DNA from 3 places in the Bradyrhizobium sp. CCBAU 53351 genome. Region 2 is predicted to be linked to each of the others. Evidence: predicted binding sites of a transcription regulator. Region 2 holds the regulator's gene; each other region holds the start of a gene.

Region 1 (6,410 bases), 180 kb from region 2:
AGGAGCTGGGTATAGGGCTCGCGGGGATCGTCGAGCACCTGGTCGGTGAGACCGGTCTCGATGACGCGTCCGCCCTTCATCACCATCACGCGATGCGACAAGAGGCGCGCGACCGCGAGATCGTGGGTGACGATGATGACGGCGAGGTTCAGCTCGGCGACGAGGCTGCGCAGGAGGTCGAGCAGGCGGGCCTGCACCGACACATCGAGTCCGCCGGTCGGCTCGTCCATGAACACCAGCCGCGGCTCGGTGACGAGGTTGCGCGCGATTTGGAGCCGCTGGCGCATGCCGCCGGAATAGGTGCGCGGCGCATCATCGATGCGCGCTGTGTCGATCTCGACGCGGGTCAGCCAGTCGGACGCGGTGTCGCGAATGCGGCCGTAGTGGTTCCAGCCCACCGCCATCAACCGCTCGCCGACATTGGCGCCGGCCGAGACAGCCATGCGCAGGCCCTGCGCCGGATCCTGGTGAACGAAACCCCAATCGGTGCGAAACAGGAAACGCCGCTCGGCCTCGCCGAGCGTGGCGAGATCGCGCGCGACACCGTCGCGCATTCGGTAGGAGACGTGGCCGGCACTGGCGGCGAGCTGACCCGACAGCAGCTGCAGCAGCGTCGACTTGCCCGAGCCGGATTCGCCGACGATCGCCAGCACCTCGCCGGGATAGAGCGAGAACGAGACGTCGCGGCACGCGGCGATGCGGCCGAAGGACTTGCCGAGCGATGTCGCGACCAGCAGCGGCTCGTCGTTCTCGTGCAGGTCTGGATCAGCCATTCGACGCCTCCTGCGCCTTCTCCTTGTAGGGCGCAGCGCTAAGGCTGCCGCGATGGCCGGCGGCCTGACGGCCCTCGCAATAATCGGTGTCCGAGCAGACGAACATGCGCCCGCCCTTGTCGTCGGTGACGATCTCGTCGAGGTAGGAATTTTCGGCCGCACACAGCGCGCAGGGCGCGTTGAAGCGATAGGGCTCGAACGGGTGATCCTCGAAATCGAGCGACACCACTTGCGTATAGGGCGGAATCGCGTAGATGCGCTTCTCGCGGCCGGCGCCGAACAATTGCAGCGCCGGGCAATTGTCCATCTTGGGATTGTCGAATTTCGGCGTCGGCGAGGGATCCATCACGTAGCGCGCATTGACCTTGACCGGATAGGCATAGGCGGTCGCGATGTGGCCGAAGCGGGCGATGTCCTCATAGAGCTTCACATGCATCAGGCCGTATTCGGCGAGCGCATGCATGCGCCGCGTCTCGGTCTCGCGCGGCTCGAGGAAGCGCAGCGGCTCAGGGATCGGCACTTGGTAGACCAGCACCTGGTTTTCGCCGAGCGCTGCCTCGGGGATGCGGTGACGGGTCTGGATCACGGTCGCCTCTTCCGTCGCCGTGGTGGTGGCGACCCCGGCGGTCTTGGCGAAGAATTTGCGGATCGAGATCGCGTTGGTGGTGTCGTCGGAGCCCTGGTCGATCACCTTCAGCACGTCGGAAGGACCGAGGATCGCCGCCGTGACCTGCACGCCGCCGGTGCCCCAGCCATAGGGCATCGGCATCTCGCGGCTGGCGAACGGCACCTGATAGCCGGGGATCGCGATCGCCTTGAGGATCGCCCGGCGGATCATCCGCTTGGTCTGCTCGTCGAGATAGGCGAAATTATAGGCCGGCGCGTTCATTCCGCGGCCTCCTTCATGGCATCGGGCGTCTGGGCATCGGCAAATTCTTTCCGCAGCTTGCGCAGCAGGCCGAGCTCGGACTGGAAGTCGACATAATGCGGCAGCTTGAGATGCTCGACGAAGCCGGTCGCCTGGACGTTGTCCGAATGCGACATGACGAACTCTTCGTCCTGCGCGGGTGCACGCACCTCCTCGCCGAGCTCGCGGGCACGCAGCGCGCGGTCGACCAGTGCCATCGACATGGTCTTGCGCTCGCTCTGGCCGAAGGCGAGGCCATAGCCGCGGGTGAAGCACGGCGCTTCGGTCGCCGAGCCCTTGAACTGGTTGACCATCTGGCACTCGGTCAGCTCGATCGCGCCGAGCGGCACGGCGAAGCCGGCGTCTTCCGCCAAAAATTCCACCTCGACCTCGCCGAAGCGGATCTCGCCGGCGAAGGGATGGTTGCGGCCATAGCCGCGCTGGGTGGAATAGCCCATCGCCAGCAGGAATCCTTCGTCGCCGCGCGCGAGGTTTTGCAGGCGCAGATCGCGATCGGCCGGAAAATTCAGCGGCTCGCGGGTGAGATCGCCGACGCCGGCGCCGTCCTCGGCCTGCGGCGAGGATTCGATCAGCCCGTCGCGGCCGAGAATGTCGGTCACGCGCGGCGTCGGCGCGGTGGAGGCTTCCGCCGTGGCCGGAGCCTCCGGCGCAAATCCTTGCGCGAGCGAGGGATCGAGCAGGCGGTGGGTGTAGTCGAAGGTCGGACCTAAGATCTGGCCGCCGGGAATGTCCTTGAAGGTCGAGGACACCCGCCGCTGCACGCGCATCGCGCCGGTATCGACCGGCTCGCTGGCGCCGAAACGCGGCAGCGTGGCGCGGAAGGCGCGGACCAGGAAGATCGCCTCGATCAGATCGCCGCGTGCCTGCTTGATCGCGAGCGCCGCGAGCTCGCGGTCGTAGAGCGAGCCTTCGCTCATGACGCGGTCCACGGCAAGGCCGAGCTGCTCCGAGATCTGGTCGAGCGAAACCTCCGCAACGTCCTGGTCGCCGCGCCGCTTATGGGCGAGCAGGCGATGGGCGTTCTCGATGGCGCGTTCGCCGCCTTTGACTGCGACATACATGCTTCAGCTTCCCTTGCTCACGACGCGAATGGTGCGGGGGATCGCGACCACCGAGTCATCGGCGACCAGCACCAAGTCGATGCCGCGCGGAAACAGCGGCTCGTTGAACCGCAGGCGCTCGAACAGATCGAACGGCTTGATCGAAGCCTGCAACGTCGCGGCGCCGTCGATGCCGGGACCGCGCAGCTCGAAGCTGCGGCCTGCGTCGAGGCTCTCGACCTGGAGGATGACCGTGGTCGAGCGATCCGGATATTCGCTGGTGCCGAGCGCGAATCGCTCGAGCGGAGGAAGCACCGCGCCGTCACTGATCAGTGCAAAACTCGCGATGGAAGAATCCTGCACCACCGGCGCACCGGTGTGGAATTTCAGCCATTTCACGACGTCCAGACTCTCAGCCATCCGCGCATCGAGCCAGAGCGGCGTATCGTGATCGAACAGCGTCAGCGCGATCGCGGCGGTGCCGCGCATCATCGTTTCGGGCGCCCCCGCTCCCGGCACGATGCGCTGGACCGAGCCGGGCCGCGCCATCGCGTCCATGACGGAGCGAAAGGTCGATTGCGCCGACAGCACCTTGTCGGCGAACCCCGGCGGCAATTCCGCAATCGTGGTCATGATCTCACCCCTCACCGCGCACCATGGTGTAGAAATCAACCTTCGTCGCAGCGGTCTCGGCCGCTTCCTGCTGGCGCCTGACCATGAGCTGCTCCCGCAACGGCGCGATCACGTCGCGCTCCACGGCGCCGCCGAAATCACGGGATTGCACCAGCGCATCGCACAGCGCGATCAGCCGCGCCTTTTCACCGTCGCGCCCGAGCGTGTAGCCGAAGCCGACCTCGCCGCTCGCAAGCCGCACCGCTGCGCGCGACACCGTAGCTTCGCCGAGATTGAAGGGCGCGCCGTCACCGCCGACCCGGCCGCGCAGCATGACGAGGCCGTTTTCGGGCGCGCGCAGGTCCTGATGGGCCGGCAGGGCCAAATCCAGGGCCAAGTCGCGGAGACGGGCGGCGATCTCGCCCGCCTCCGCGTGCGCCAGCACGGCCATCGCGGCCTTGCGCTGGGCTTGCTGGTTGTTGTGCTGGGTCACCCGATCCACCGAACCTTTTGACAGAACTTGCCGCGCCGAAGTTGTCTATGATAATAGACAACTTCATACGGGAGCGCCATGACTGTTTCGTGACAAGAGCGTGATTTCTGGGCTAGGCTGACCGGCGATATGAGCATGCAAGACACCGCATCGTCCGGCGTTGCGCTGTGGCGCCTCGTTGCCGACGGCATCGAGCGCGGCATCGCCGACGGCCGCTTTGCGGCCGGCGACAAATTGCCGGGCGAGATGGAGATCGCCGAAAGCTATCGCGTGAACCGCCACACCGTGCGACGCGCACTGGCGGCCCTCGCCGAGCGCGGCCTCGTGCGCGCCGAGCGCGGCAGCGGAACCTATGTCGAGGCGCAGAAGCTCGCCTATCCTCTGCGCTCGCGCACCCGTTTCTCGGAGATCGTCGGCGCCGGCGGCCGCGAGCCGCGTGGCCAGCTGATCGAGGCCTCCGACGATGTCGCGACCCGCGAGCTGGCGCGCGAGCTGGGCCTGAAGGCCGGCGCGCCGCTGGTGCGGATCGAGGCGATCCGCCTCGCGGATCGCACGCCGATCTGCGTCTCCACCACCTGGCTCTCGGCCGAGCTGTTTCCGAATGCGGGGGCCGTCTTCGCAGCGACGCGATCGATGACGAAACTGCTGGCGCATTATGGCGTGCGCGACTATCGCCGCGGCGCAACCCGGATCACCGCCGGCATCGTGGACGCCACCGACGCGGCACGGCTGGATGTCGCGCTGGGACGCCCGATCCTGGTGGTGGACGCGACCGACCACGATCTCCAGGGCAAGCCGCTGATGACGAAGCACTCGCGGTTTGCAGCCGAGCGAGTCGAGTTTCTGGTGGAGAACGGGTGACGTGACCGCTTCTTCCCCTCTCCCCTTGTGGGAGAGGGTGGCTCGCCGCAATTGCGGCGAGACGGGTGAGGGGTTCTCTCCGCGAGCGAATCTCTCGCGCCGAACTTGCGGAGACAGACCCCTCATCCGGCGCTTCGCGCCACCTTCTCCCACAAAGGGGGAGAAAGGAAAAAACTCAGGCCACCGCCCTACGCCCGATGATCGCAAAGCGCAGCTTGCCGGAGATGAAATCGATCGCGGCGACGGCAACCAAAATCATCAGGATCAGGAACGACACTTTCTGCCATTCCAGCACGCGGATCTGCTCGGCGAGCTGGAGGCCGATACCGCCGGCGCCGACGATGCCGATGATGGTGGCCGAGCGCGTGTTGGATTCGATGAAATACAGCACCTGGCCGGCGATGACAGGCAGCACCTGCGGCAGCAGGCCGAAGCGGATCTCGTGCAGCGGGCTGCCGCCGGAGGCGCGGATGCCCTCGACCTGCTTCTGGTCGGCGCCTTCGATCGCCTCCGAGAACAGCTTGCCGAACGCTCCGAAATCCGACACGGCGATGGCGAGCACGCCGGCGAACGGGCCGAGCCCGACGACGTTGATCCACACCAGCGCCCAGATCAGCGTGTCGACGCCGCGGATCGAGTCGAGAAAGCGACGGACCGGAAAGCGCAGGATGTTCGACGGCACCACGTTGCGCGCGGCCAGCAGGCTGACCGGCAACGCGAAGATTGCGGCGAGCGTCGTCCCCAGCAGCGCGATCGACAGCGTCTCGCCGAGCGCTTTCAGATAGATCGGCAGCGAGGAGCCGGGATCAGGCGGGATCATCATCAACGTGATCCAGCCGAGCTGGCTGAGGCCCGCGAAGAATCGCGACGGCGAGAAGTCGAGATCGACGAGGCCGTAAACGAGTACCGCAAAGGCCGCGACGATCATCGCGGGTATGGCGAGCCGCGCCGAGGCGGGCCGGTCGAACACATCAGGATAGCGCGCGCGAAGCGCCCGCGGATCGACCTCGTGCGGCGTCACGTCCGCGCCTCCTTGCCGAACAGGCGGCCGCGCAGCCAGCTGGTGGTGATGTCGATGATGAAAACCGCGATGATGATGGTGAGCAGGATGGCGCTGACGTCCGAATAATAGAATTTGCGGATGGCTACGACGAGCTCCTGGCCGATGCCGCCGGCACCGACGAACCCCATGACGGAGGCTTCGCGGACGTTGATCTCGAAGCGCAGCAGTGCGTAGCTGGCATAGCCCGCCGTCACCTGCGGCACCACCGCGAAGCGCATGCAGGACAGCCAGCTGGCGCCGGTGGAGCGGATGCCCTCGACCGGCTTCATGTCGGCGTTCTCGACGATCTCCGAGAACAGCTTTCCGAGCGCGCCGGTCGAATGGATCGCGATCGCGAGCACGCCGGCCATCGGACCGAGCCCGAAGGCGATCACGAACACCAGCGCGAAGACGATGCCGGGAACGGTGCGGGCGAATTCGAGCAGGCGCCGGACGACGAAGCGCAGCCAGGGCGCGGGCGAGGTGTTCTCGGCCGCGAAGAAATTGAGGCAAAATGCGACAGTCGCGCCGATCAGCGTGCCGACATAGGAGATCAGCAGGGTCTCGCCCAGCATCTTCAGCCATTTGCGCCAGCCCCACAGCCACTCGCCGACATCGGTCCAGACGCGCTGGCCGCTGTCGAGCGTGAGGATGCGATCGA
Region 2 (6,410 bases):
GATCGATGGTCATGGCGAGATGACCGCGGCCGAGCAGCGCACCGGAATCCATGCCAGATTTCTGGGCTTCCCCAAGGCGCGCGGCATCGAAGCGCGCATAGGCGCGCAGGCGATCCGGCGCCTGATAGTCCACCACCAGGAACGACACCGGACCGTCGGTCTGAGCCTGCAGGATGAAGCGGCCCTCGAATTTCAGCGCCGAGCCGAGCAGCGTGGTCAGCACGATGGCCTCGCCCAGCAGCTTGCCCACGGGCGCGGGATAATCGTGCTTGGTGAGAATGTCGTCGAGCGCCGGGCCTAGCCGCACAAGGCGGCCGCGTACGTCGAGCGCATCGACCTCGTAGGGCAGCACGGCGTCATCGATCGGAATCGAAGATGGCGCGCGAACCGGACCTTCGGGCCCGGTTTTCATGTCAGGGGATTGGGAAACCATGGCGCATATCTGGGGTCGGTCGATGCAAATTGAAAGAGGCATGCCCGCATTCCTCACGGAACGACGGCTCGCGTAGCCCGGATGGAGCGCAGCGTAATCCGGGAGATCTTTCCGCGCGTTGAGAACCCGGATTTTGCTGCGCTCCATCCGAGCTACAAGAAGCTACTTCACCGCGTCGAAGCACCAGGCCAGAATGCCCTTCTGCGCGTGCAGGCGGTTCTCGGCCTCGTCGAACACGACCGATTGCGGGCCGTCGATCACCTCATCGGTGACCTCCTCGCCGCGATGGGCGGGCAGGCAGTGCATGAACAGCGCATCCGGCTTGGCCAGCGACATCAGCTTGCCATTGACCTGATAGGGCTTGAGCACGTTGTGGCGATGCTCGCCTTCCTTGTCGCCCATCGACACCCAGGTGTCGGTGACGACGCAGTCGGCGCCCTTCACGGCGGCCTCGGGATCGGTGCCGAGCATGATCGGCGCGCCCGTCGACTTGATGAAGTCGCGCATCGCCTTTTTCGGCGCGAGCTCCGGGGGCGTCGCGACATTGAGCTGGAACTTGAAGCGTTCGGCGGCGTGCGCCCAGGACGCCAGCACATTGTTGTCGTCGCCGGTCCAGGCCACCGTCTTGCCCTCGATCGGGCCGCGATGCTCCTCATAGGTCATGAGGTCGGCCATCACCTGGCAGGGATGCGAGCGCCGCGTCAGGCCGTTGATGACGGGCACGGTGGCGTTGGCCGCAAGCTCCAGCAGCGCATCGTGATTGAGGATGCGGATCATGATGGCGTCGACATAGCGCGACAGCACGCGCGCGGTGTCGGCGATGGTCTCGCCGCGGCCGAGCTGCATCTCGGCGCCGGTGAGCATGATGGGCTCGCCGCCGAGCTGGCGCATGGCGACGTCGAACGACACCCGCGTCCGCGTCGAAGGGCGCTCGAAGATCATCGCCAGCGTCTTGCCTTCGAGCGGCCGCACCGGCTGCTGCGCCTTCTGCTTGGCCTTCATGGCGCTCGACGCCGCGAGCATGCGCTTGAGCTCCGACAGCGGGAGCTCGTTGATGTCGAGGAAGTGCTTCGGGGACTTGCTCATCAGCTTGCCCGCTTGGTCTGGCCGGCCGCCAATGCGGTGCAGGCACGCTCGAGCCTGATGACGCTGTCCTCGATCTCGGCTTCGGTGACGATCAGGGGCGGCAGGAAGCGCACGACATTATCGCCGGCGCCGACGGTCAGCAGCTTCTCGTCGCGCAAGGCGGCCACCAGATCGCCCGAGGGCACGACGGCCTTGATGCCGATCAGGAGGCCCTCGCCGCGCACTTCGCTGACGATGTCGGGGTGACGATCGATCACGGAGGCGAGCTTCTGCTTGAGCAGCAGCGACATCTTCTGCACGTGGTCGAAGAAGCCGGGCTTGAGCATGACGTCGAGCACGGCGTTGGCCGCGGAGATCGCCAGCGGATTGCCGCCGAAGGTCGAGCCGTGAGAGCCCGGCCCCATACCGGCCGCCGCATCCGCGGTCGCCAGCACCGCGCCGATCGGGAAGCCGCCGCCGAGCGCCTTGGCCAGCGACATCACATCAGGCGTGACGCCGGTACGCCGATAGGCGAACAGATCGCCGCTGCGGCCCATGCCGGTCTGCACCTCGTCGAAGGCGAGCAGCAGGCCCTTCTCGTCGCAAAGCTGGCGCAACGCCTTGAGGAAATTGGGAGGTGCCGAGCGCACGCCGCCCTCGCCCTGGATCGGCTCGATCAGGATGCCGGCGGTGTTGGGGCCGATCGCCTTCTTGACGGCTTCGAGGTCGCCATGCGGCACCTGGTCGAAGCCGTCCATCGGCGGTCCAAAGCCTTCGAGATATTTTGCAGAGCCGGTCGCAGCCAAGGTTGCCAGCGTGCGGCCGTGGAACGCGCCTTCGAAGGTGATGATGCGGTAACGTTCCGGATGGCCCTTGGAGAAGTGATGATGGCGGACCAGCTTGATCACGCCCTCCAGCGCTTCGGCGCCGGAATTGCAGAAGAACACGAAGTCCGCAAAGCTCTCGTTGCACAGGCGCGCGGCGAGCTTCTCGCCGTCCGGGCTCTGGAACAGGTTCGACATGTGCCACAGCTTCGTCGCCTGCTCCTGCAACGCCTTGACCAGCGCGGGATGGGCGTGGCCGAGCGCGTTTACAGCAACGCCCGAGGTGAAATCGAGATAGCGATCGCCATTGGTCGCGATCAGCCAGCAGCCTTCGCCGCGCTCAAAACCGAGGTTGGCCCTGGCGAAAACGGGGAGCAAATGCGGCGCTACGCTGTTAGTCATGACGGTCACTTGATGTTGCGGACGGTGTGAGGCGTGCATTGCGCAACGCACCATTGACCGGCCCGGAAAACGAAACGTGCCGCCTTTTAAGGGCGGCACGCGGGACTATCTTAGGCCTGGTGAAACGGGTGTCAATGCCGCCCGAAAGCCTCGGGAAACGCAGATTCCGTAGTCTTGCGGTGGCGATTTTGCGGGTTTTACACCACGGAACATGTGGAAGCGAGTCGGCGGACTCTTGCGCGTGAGTCACGCCATATTGTAGCGTTTGGGCTGTCAGATACGACATCTCGTGCAACAGTTCTGATCCCAAGAGTCCTCATGTACCGGCGTAAACGTTCGGGCGCGAGTAGCGCGCCCGGCGAGCCTTAAGGGATTCTGACGGCACGGGTTTTTGAGGCTTAGGCATTCGCCGCACGGACCGCCAGGATGGCAGAAGCGCAGCGAGGGAAAGGGTGCAATGACGGTTTTGACCTGGTCCGACGATCGCGTCGAGCAGCTGAAAAAGCTCTGGGAGGCCGGATTGTCGGCCAGCCAGATCGCAGCAGAGCTCGGCAATGTGACCCGCAATGCCGTGATCGGCAAAGTGCACAGGCTCGGCCTGTCCGGCCGCGCCAAGAGCCCTTCGTCGGCCGCGCCGCGGCCGCGCAAGGCACGCCCGGCGCAGCACATGATGCGGGTGACCCGCCCCATTGCGCGCGGCAATACCGCACTGGCGCAGGCCTTCGAGGTCGAGGTCGAGGCCGAACCGGTCACCTATGACAACGTGGTGCCGATGAGCCAGCGGCTGTCGCTGCTCGAGCTTAACGAGGCGACTTGCCACTGGCCGGTCGGCGATCCCTCGAGCCCGGATTTCTTCTTCTGCGGCGGCAAGGCGCTGTCCGGCCTGCCCTACTGCGCCCAGCATTCGCGCGTGGCGTATCAGCCGGCAGCGGATCGCCGGCGCGCACCGGCGAAGCCGGGCCCGCGGTAAACACGGTCTCAGGCATCGAGACGAAAAAGCGCGCCAGCTGGCGCGCTTTTTGTTGGATTACGGAAGCAGGTCCTACGTCTGCTCAGCCTTCGCAAAGCGGTCATCCAGCGCGTAGCCGGCGCCGCGGACGGTGCGGATCGGGTCCTGCTCGCGACCGAGATTGAGCAGCTTGCGCAGGCGGCCGATATGGACGTCGACGGTGCGCTCGTCGATATAGATGTCGCGGCCCCAGACGCTGTCGAGCAGCTGCTCGCGCGAGAACACGCGGCCGGGATGCTCCAGGAAGAACTCCAGAAGCCGATATTCGGTCGGGCCGAGATCGATCGGGCGGCCCGAGCGCGCCACGCGGCGCTTGTCGCGGTCGAGCTCGATGTCGCCATAGGCCAGCACTGTGGCGAGCCGCTCGGGGCTGGCGCGCCGCAAGAGGCCCTTCACGCGCGCCAAGAGCTCCGGCACCGAGAACGGCTTGACGATGTAGTCGTCGGCGCCGGTCGCAAGGCCGCGCACCCGCTCGCTCTCCTCGCCGCGCGCGGTGAGCATGATGATCGGCAGCTGCTTGGTCTCGGGCCGGGTGCGCAGGCGCCGGCACAGTTCGATGCCCGAGAGGCCCGGCAGCATCCAGTCGAGCACGATCAGGTCGGGAATGTGCTCCTTGAGGCGGGTGTCGGCGTCGTCGCCGCGCATCACCGTCTCGACGTCATAGCCGTCGCCTTCGAGGTTGTAACGCAGAAGCTCGGTGAGAGCTTCCTCGTCCTCAACCACCATAATGCGTGCGCCCATGGTGTCGTCGCTCCTTAGGTCTTCAGCTATTCAAGTCTTCAGGTATTCGGAACCGTCGTGGCGAAAGTCGTCATGTCGCCCTTCGGCCGCTTGTCGGTGATCGCCTGGCCCTCGATCATGTAGAACACGGTCTCGGCGATGTTGGTGGCGTGGTCGCCGATCCGCTCGATGTTCTTGGCGCAGAACATCAAATGGATGCAGAACGAGATGTTGCGCGGATCCTCCATCATGTAGGTGAGGAGCTCGCGGAACAGCGAGGTGCAGATCGCGTCGACTTCCTCGTCGCCCTTCCACACCGCCATCGCCGCCGGCAGATCGTGCGCGGCATAGGCATCCAGCACCGACTTGACCTGCTGCTGCACGAGGTCGGTCATGTGCTCGAGGCCGCGGAACAGCTTGAGCGGATGGAAGTCGGTCTCCAGCGCCGCGACGCGCTTGCCCATGTTCTTGGCGAGATCGCCGATGCGCTCGAGGTCGGTCGCAACGCGCATGGCGCCGACGATCTCGCGCAGATCCACCGCCATCGGCTGGCGGCGGGCGATGGTGAGCACGGCGCGCTCCTCGATGCGCTTCTGCAGTGCGTCGAGATCGGCGTCGATGGTGACGACGCGCTGGCCGAGCGCGACGTCGCGGCGGATCAGCGCACCGACGGAATCGACGATCATGCGCTCGGCGATTCCGCCCATCTCGGCGACCAGGCGGGTGAGCTCCTGGAGGTCGGTGTCGAAAGCCTTTGCGGTATGTTCAGAACCCATGTTGCGTCTCCTCAGCCGAACCGGCCGGTAATGTAATCCTGCGTACGCCGATCGCTCGGCGACGTGAAGATCTTGCTGGTGTCGTCGAACTCGATCAGCTCGCCGAGATACATGAAGGCGGTCTTGTCGGAGACGCGCGCCGCCTGCTGCATGTTGTGGGTGACGATCGCGATCGTGTAGTTCTCGGACAATTCCTGGATCAGCTCCTCGACCTTGGCGGTCGAGATCGGATCGAGCGCCGAGCAGGGCTCGTCGAACAGGATCACTTCAGGCCGCACCGCGACGGTGCGGGCGATGCAGAGGCGCTGCTGCTGGCCGCCGGACAGCGACAGGCCGGAGGCGTTGAGCTTGTCCTTGACCTCGTTCCACAGCGCGCCGCCGCGCAGCGCCTTCTCGACCCGGTCGTCCATCTCGGACTTCGAGATTTTCTCGTAGAGGCGGATGCCGAAGGCGATGTTCTCGTAGATCGTCATCGGGAACGGCGTCGGCTTCTGGAACACCATGCCGACCCGGGCACGCAGCAGGTTGAGGTCGAGCTTGGGGTCGAGGATGTTGGTGTGGTCGAGCAACAGCTGGCCGGTGGCGCGCTGTCCCGGATAGAGGTCGTACATCCGGTTGAAGATGCGCAGCAGCGTGGACTTGCCGCAGCCCGACGGGCCGATGAAGGCCGTGACGCGATTGGCGCCGAGGGCCAGATTGATGTTCTTCAGCGCGTGGTGCTCACCGTAGTAGAAATTCAGGTTGCGCGCGGTGACCTTGGCTGGCGCCTCGGGCAGCGGCTGCGAGCCGGGGTGAACGCTCGGCGCGCTGACGGAAACAGAGATTTCACTCATTTTGCAGTCCTCTCGGCGCCGATGATGCGGGCGCCAATGTTCAGGGCAAGCACGGTCAGGGTGATCAGCAGGGCGCCGCTCCAGGCGAGCTGCTTCCAATAGGCGTAGGGGCTCTGCACGAAGTTGTTGATGGTGACCGGAAGGTTCGCCATCGTCTTGTCAAGGCCGAGACTGAAGAACTGGTTCGACAGCGCGGTGAACAGCAACGGCGCCGTCTCGCCGGCGACGCGCGCCGTGGCCAGCAGCACGCCGGTGATGAGGCCGGAGCGCGCCGCGCGATAGGCGATCCGCTTGATCACCAGCGAGCGCGGCAGGCCGAGCGCGCTGGCGGCTTCACGCAGCGGGTTC
Region 3 (6,410 bases), 410 kb from region 2:
GGAAATTGTAGGAGATCTGCTTCCAGGCGGCGGCGAGGATGATCAGCGTTGCGGCCTGGTCGCCGTCGAGCAGCGGATTCCAGTCGATGCCCAGGGCGCGCAGATAACGCGCGATCACGCCGAGCGAGGGATGCAGCATGAAGATCCAGAGCACGCCGACGACCGGCGGCGCCACGGCATAGGGCCAGATCAGCAGCGTGCGATAGAGCATCGAGCCGCGCAGCGGCTTGTCGGCCATGACCGCGAGCAGCAGCGCGAACGACAGCGACGAGACCGCGATGGCGAACGAGAAGAAGAAGGTGCGGAGGATCGATTCGAAATAGGCGGAATCCCCGAACAGCTCGACGTAATTTTCGAACCAGACGAAGGTGGTCGACAGGCCGAAGGCGTCCTGCTGCAGGAAGGACTGGATCACGGCCTGCAGGGCCGGCCAGTAGAAGAAAATCAGGACGATCGCGAGCTGCGGCGCAACGAGCGCATACGGCAACAGCTTTGATTGGAAAATGGCTTGCTTTTGCATGATGTCCGCAGGAGTGGCAGGCCGGGTTGCCCGGCCTGCCATCCGTGACCTTACTTGACGGCGGTCTTTTCGAACTGACGCAGCATGGTGTTGCCGCGCTCGACGGCCGCGTCCAGCGCCTGCTTGGCGGTCTTCTTGCCGGCGAGCGCCTGCTCGATCTCTTCCGCCCAGACGTCACGCAGCTGAACCATGTTGCCGAGGCGAAGGCCGCGGGAGTTCTCGGTCGGCTCCTTGTTGGTCAGCTCGAGCAGCGGGGTCTCGAGATAGGGCTGGTCCTTGTAGAACCCTTCCGCCTTGGCCTTCTCGTAAGCCGCCTTGGTGATCGGCAGGTAGCCCGAGGCCTTGTGAATATAGACCTGGCGATCGGTGTCCGAGAGGAACGTCAGGAATTTTGCAACGCCCTTGTACTCCTCGGCCGGCTTGCCGCCCATGACCCAGAGCGAAGCGCCGCCGATGATGGAGTTCTGCGGCGCGCCCTTCGCGTCGGGGTAATAGGGCATCGGCACCGCGGTGAAGGCGAACTTGGCCTGCGCCTTGACGTTGCCGAAGAATGCCGACGAGGTCAGATAGAGCGGACATTCGCCCGAGGTGAAGCGGCCCTCGCCGGTGTTGGTGCGGCCGGCATAATCGTAGGTCTTGTCCTTCTGCAGCTCGACCAGCTTCTCGAGATGCTTGACCTGGAGCGGACCATTGAACTCGAGCTTGGTGTCGAAGCCGTCGAGGCCGTTGGCCTTGCTCGACAGCGGCACGTTGTGCCAGGCGGAGAGCTGCTCGAGATTGACCCAGGTGACCCAGGAATTGGAGAACCCGCAGGTCGCATGACCGTTGTCATGGAGCTTCTTGGCGGCCTCAAACGTTTCGGGCCAGGTCTTTGGGATCGCGACATTGGCCTTCTTCAGCTCGTCGAGATTGACCCACATGACGGTCGACGACGAGTTGAAGGGGAACGAGAGCATCTCGCCCTTCGAGGTGGAGTAGTAGCCGGTGATGGCGGGCAGGTAGATCTTGGGATCGAACTTTTCGCCGGCCTCGGCCATCAGCTTGTAGACGGGCTTCACGGCGCCGGTCGCGGCCATCATGGTGGCGGTGCCGACCTCGAACACCTGCATGATGTGCGGCGCGTTGCCGGCGCGGAACGCCGCGATGCCGGCATTCATCGTATCGGCGTAGTTGCCCTTGTAGGTCGGGATCACCTTGTAATCGCTCTGCGACGCGTTGAAGTCGTTGGCGAGCTTGACGATGACGTCGTTGTTGGCGCCGGTCATCGCGTGCCACCACTGGATCTCGGTCACGGCCAATGCCGGCGAGGCGCCGAGACCAACCGTGAGTGCAACAGCAGCAGCCGTGCCAAAATGTCGAAGAGCCATCAAGAAAACCTCCCTTGCCCGTCACTAAAGAAGCGCTTGCGCTAGCAGTGCCATATGACGTTCACATGACTGTGTAAGCGGGAGAAACGAAAGCAGCAAGCGCTGCTAAATGGGAAGTCGTCAAATAGGCGAAGAGGCCACAGCCAGCCTCCTCCGTTCGCGGTGCACTATCGTGCCCGCGCCGCACTGCGGCATCATTCGTTGGACGGAGGTGGCCTCTACCGCTTGCGCTCGGGGCCGCAGACCGTGCCCTTTTCGACCATCGCGTCGATCTCGGCCCTGGAGTAGCCGAACTCGCCCAGCACCTCGGCTGCGTGCTGGCTGAATTTCGGCGGCAGCCGGCGCAGGCTCGGCTTGCTGCGGTCGAGCCGGATCGGGGAGGCGACGCCCTTGTACCAGTCCTTCTCGATGATATCGCCGCGCGCGATCGTGTGCGGATTGGTCAGCGCCTGGTCGATCTTCTGCACGGGCCCTGCGGGCAGGCCCGCGGCGAGCAGGCGATTGCACAGCGGCTCGGCCTCGTGCTGGCTGAACACGGCGGCAAGCTCGGCGCGCAGCGCCTCGCGGTTGGCGATGCGGTCCTTGTTGCGGGCAAAGCGCGGATCGGTGCCGAGCTCGGGCTTGCCGATCTCCTTGGCGAGCTTGCGGAAGGTGCCGTCATTGCCGACGCCGATGAAGATGTTGTCGGTTTTCGTCGGGAAGATCGCGTAAGGCACGAGGTTCGGGTGCTCGTTGCCGGTGAGCGAGGGCGGCTTGCCATGCATGAAATAATTCGCGGTGTGCGGATGCATGATGGCAAGGCCGGTCTCGTACAGCGTGGTCTCGAGGAATTGGCCCTGGCCCGAACGCTGCCGCTCCGACAGCGCCATCAGGATGCCGATCGCCGCATAAAGGCCGGTGGTGATGTCGACCAAGGGCACGCCGATCCGCATCGGCCCGCTCTCGGGCGAGCCGGTCGCGGCGATCATGCCGGTCATGGCCTGGATGATGGCGTCATAGCCGGGATTGCCGCCACGCGGACCGTCGGCGCCGAAGCCGCAGATCCGGCAATGCACGAGACGCGGGAATTTCCTACTGAGGACGTCGTTGCCGATGCCCCATTTCTCCAGCGTGCCCGGCTTGAAATTCTCGATCAGGACGTCGGCTGTCTCCAGCATCTTGAGCAGCACGATGCGGCCGCCCTCGGAGGCGAGGTCGAGGCCGATCGAGCGCTTGTTGCGGTTGATGCCGACGAAATAAGCCGCGTCCTCCTCGTGGAAGGGAGGACCCCATTCGCGCACCTCGTCGCCGGCGGGCGGCTCGACCTTGATCACGTCGGCGCCGTGGTCGGCGAGGATCTGGGTGCAGTAGGGACCGCCGAGCACGCGCGTGAGATCGATGACGCGCAGTCCGCTCATGGCACCTGTGGCGGCTTCAGAACTCATTGCCTTCGCTTCCCCTGTGTCGATCTTTGGTCACAGGCCTAGCGAGGTTTGTTTGCGCCAGCAATGGGCCCTCGCGTAGGGCCATATGCGCCGCCGAGCGTCAGTCCCGCGGCGTGGCAAATCAACGCAAGTGGCCGGCCCGAGGGGGATCTCGGGCCGGCCAATCCGCCGTTCCGATCAGACGACCGTCAGGCGAACGTCGACATTGCCGCGCGTGGCGTTGGAATAGGGGCACACCTGGTGGGCCTTTTCGACCAGTGCTTCGGCCTCCGCGCGGGCGAGGCCCGGCAGCGAGACCGCGAGGTCGATATCGAGGCCGAAGCCGCCCTCGGAGCGCGGGCCGATACCGACGGTCGAGGTGACGGAGGCGTCGGCGGGAACCTTCGGGCCGCCCTGCGAGGCCACGAACTTCATCGCGCCGATGAAGCAGGCGGCATAGCCGGCCGCAAACAGCTGCTCGGGATTGTTGCCGGCGCCGCCGCCGCCGCCGAGCTCCTTCGGCGTGGTGAGCTTGACGTCGAGGGCGCCGTCGAGGGTCGCAGCATGGCCGTCGCGGCCGCCGGTGGCCTTGGCGCTGGTCTTGTAGAGGACGTTCACGGACATTGTCGTCTCCCTGGGGTCTTGGGGTGGGGGTGCGATCTATATCGCAGACAATTAGATTGTGCGCAATTGAAACTTCGCCGTCTCACATTTAATTGTTCGCAATTGAATGTGCCGGCGCGCGGCGCCAGAATGAGACAAGTCCCAAAGAGATTCCCATGCCCCGAAAATCATCGGCAGCGGACGCGCCGCTGCGGCTCGACAACCAGATCTGCTTCGCGGTCTATTCGGCCGCGCATGCCTTCAACCGCGTCTACAAGCCGCTGCTGGACCGGCTCGGCCTGACCTATCCGCAATATCTGGTGATGCTGGTGCTATGGGAGCGCGACGACGTGCCGGTCAAGGACATCGGCGAGCGGCTGTTCCTGGATTCGGGCACCCTGACCCCGCTGCTGAAACGGCTGGAAGCGGCGCATCTCGTGAAGCGCACCCGCTCCAGCGAGGACGAGCGCCAGGTCCTGATCGCGCTGACGGCGCAAGGCCATGCCCTGAAGGAGAAGGCGCGTGCCGTGCCGCAATCGATCCTGGCGGCGTCGGATTGCTCGGTGTCGGAGTTGGTGGCGATGAAGGACGAGATCGTGGCGCTCAGGGATCGGCTGAATGCGGTGATCGGGGAGTAGCGTTTCGCCAGAGCCGGCTTTGCCTTCGAAGCGGGCGAAGGCTGGTGGAGCCAGGCGGGATCGAACCGCCGACCTCTTGCATGCCATGCAAGCGCTCTCCCAGCTGAGCTATGGCCCCTTAGTCCTTAACGGGGTGAAATCTGGTGGATCACCCCAACCGGCGAGTCCTGGCGACTCGCGCGGTGCACCCTTTTTCACAGATCAGGACTGATCTCAAGTCTCTTCATCACCTCCGACATCACCAATGATGTCGGTAACGTCCTCATCGCCCTCTTCTTCATCGGCAATGAAGGTCGAATCATCGTCATCGTCGTCGTCGAGGGTCTCGTCGACCTCGATATCGTCCTCGGATTCGGGCACCACGGCCTTGACCTTGCCGGTGTTCTCCTCGGCGTCGGCCTCCTCGAGCGAGACCTCTTCGACCTCTGCCGGCTCGGGCGCAGCATCCGCTGTCGCCGCGTGCCGGGCTTCGGCGCCACGGGGCATACGCGCCGGCGCCACCGGGGCAATCGGCACGACTTCGCCGGTATAGGGCGAGATCACCGGATTCTTGTTGAGGTCATAGAACTTCTTGCCCGTGGTCGGGCAAATACGTTTGGTTCCGAGTTCGGACTTGGCCACGGCAGGAATCCTGGGAATGTCTGAAAAGCGGTGTTTCACTTGGCTAGTTGGCGGCCCGCTGTCAATAGCGCATTACGGGAGAACGACATGCCCGTGACGGGGCGCGGACCATGTGGTACCTGCGCCGCAGTCCCCTCAGGGCTCATCCAAGGACACAATCTTGACTCATTCCGACCAACCGAGGCCGCTTCAGTCTCGCGCCAGCGGTCCCCTGACCGGGAAAGTACGGGTGCCCGGCGACAAGTCGATCTCCCACCGCGCGCTGATCCTGGGCGCGCTCGCGGTCGGCGAGACCAGGATATCGGGCCTGCTCGAGGGTGAGGACGTCCTCAACACCGCCAAATCCATGCAGGCGCTGGGCGCCAGGGTCGAGCGCACCGGGGATTTTGCCTGGAAGGTCAACGGCGTGGGCGTTGCGGGCTTCGCCACGCCCAAGACCCCTCTGGATTTCGGCAACTCCGGCACCGGTTGCCGGCTGGTCATGGGCGCCGTCGCCGGCTGCCCGATCTCGGCGGTTTTCGACGGCGATGCCTCGCTGCGCAGCCGCCCCATGCGCCGGATCCTCGATCCCCTGGAAAAGATGGGCGCGAAGGTCATTTCCGGCGGCGAGGGCGGCCGCCTGCCCCTGACCCTTCAGGGCGCGCGCGATCCGCTGCCGATCACCTACACGACCCCGGTCGCCTCGGCCCAGATCAAGTCGGCGGTGCTGCTGGCCGGCCTTGCCGCACCGGGCACCACGACCGTGATCGAGAGCGAGGCCAGCCGCGACCACACCGAGTTGATGCTCAAGCATTTTGGCGCCGACATCACCTCGGCGCAGGAAGGCCAGCACGGCCGCCGCATCACGCTCAAGGGCCAGCCCGAACTGCATGGTGCCACCGTCGTGGTGCCCGCCGATCCGTCCTCGGCGGCCTTTCCGGTCGTCGCAGCGCTGATCGTCGAGGGCTCGGATGTCGTCCTGTCCGATGTCATGACCAACCCGCTGCGCACCGGTCTTTTCACGACGCTGCGCGAGATGGGCGCTTCGATCGAGGAAAGCGAGGTCCGTCGTGACGCCGGCGAGCCGATGGCGCAATTGCGCGTGCGCGCCTCGAAACTGCGCGGGGTCGAGGTGCCGTCCGAACGCGCGCCATCGATGATCGACGAATATCTGGTGCTGGCCGTGGCGGCGTCCTTCGCCGAAGGCACGACGATCATGCGCGGCCTCCAGGAGCTGCGCGTCAAGGAATCCGACCGGCTGGAGGCCACCGCCGCCATG

What was found. Region 2 encodes PhoB, which activates phosphate uptake and scavenging genes when phosphate is short. Its sites were predicted from a motif close to TGTCATNNANCTGTCAT; they were not measured.
Region 1: the regulator PhoB is predicted to act here: its motif matches at 3,925-3,941, upstream of phnF (phosphonate metabolism transcriptional regulator PhnF).
Region 3: the regulator PhoB is predicted to act here: its motif matches at 1,942-1,958, upstream of ugpB (sn-glycerol-3-phosphate ABC transporter substrate-binding protein UgpB).

The regions. Positions count from the first base shown of each region.
Region 1 is NZ_CP030059.1:6,885,498-6,891,907, forward strand. It holds gene phnK (phosphonate C-P lyase system protein PhnK) at 1-773, opposite strand, end outside; gene XH83_RS32745 (alpha-D-ribose 1-methylphosphonate 5-phosphate C-P-lyase PhnJ) at 766-1,662, opposite strand; gene XH83_RS32750 (carbon-phosphorus lyase complex subunit PhnI) at 1,659-2,762, opposite strand; gene phnH (phosphonate C-P lyase system protein PhnH) at 2,766-3,374, opposite strand; gene phnG (phosphonate C-P lyase system protein PhnG) at 3,379-3,855, opposite strand; gene phnF (phosphonate metabolism transcriptional regulator PhnF) at 3,976-4,707, shown strand; gene phnE (phosphonate ABC transporter, permease protein PhnE) at 4,883-5,728, opposite strand; gene phnE (phosphonate ABC transporter, permease protein PhnE) at 5,725-6,410, opposite strand, start outside.
Region 2 is NZ_CP030059.1:7,068,577-7,074,986, forward strand. It holds gene XH83_RS33725 (Hsp33 family molecular chaperone) at 1-433, opposite strand, end outside; gene argF (ornithine carbamoyltransferase) at 596-1,519, opposite strand; gene XH83_RS33735 (aspartate aminotransferase family protein) at 1,519-2,724, opposite strand; gene XH83_RS33740 (GcrA family cell cycle regulator) at 3,182-3,694, shown strand; gene phoB (phosphate regulon transcriptional regulator PhoB) at 3,767-4,474, opposite strand; gene phoU (phosphate signaling complex protein PhoU) at 4,513-5,229, opposite strand; gene pstB (phosphate ABC transporter ATP-binding protein PstB) at 5,241-6,062, opposite strand; gene pstA (phosphate ABC transporter permease PstA) at 6,059-6,410, opposite strand, start outside.
Region 3 is NZ_CP030059.1:111,540-117,949, reverse strand. It holds gene ugpA (sn-glycerol-3-phosphate ABC transporter permease UgpA) at 1-520, opposite strand, end outside; gene ugpB (sn-glycerol-3-phosphate ABC transporter substrate-binding protein UgpB) at 571-1,887, opposite strand; gene XH83_RS00505 (CaiB/BaiF CoA-transferase family protein) at 2,106-3,311, opposite strand; gene XH83_RS00500 (organic hydroperoxide resistance protein) at 3,489-3,914, opposite strand; gene XH83_RS00495 (MarR family winged helix-turn-helix transcriptional regulator) at 4,070-4,531, shown strand; tRNA gene XH83_RS00490 (tRNA-Ala) at 4,574-4,649, opposite strand; gene XH83_RS00485 (TIGR02300 family protein) at 4,745-5,152, opposite strand; gene aroA (3-phosphoshikimate 1-carboxyvinyltransferase) at 5,313-6,410, shown strand, end outside.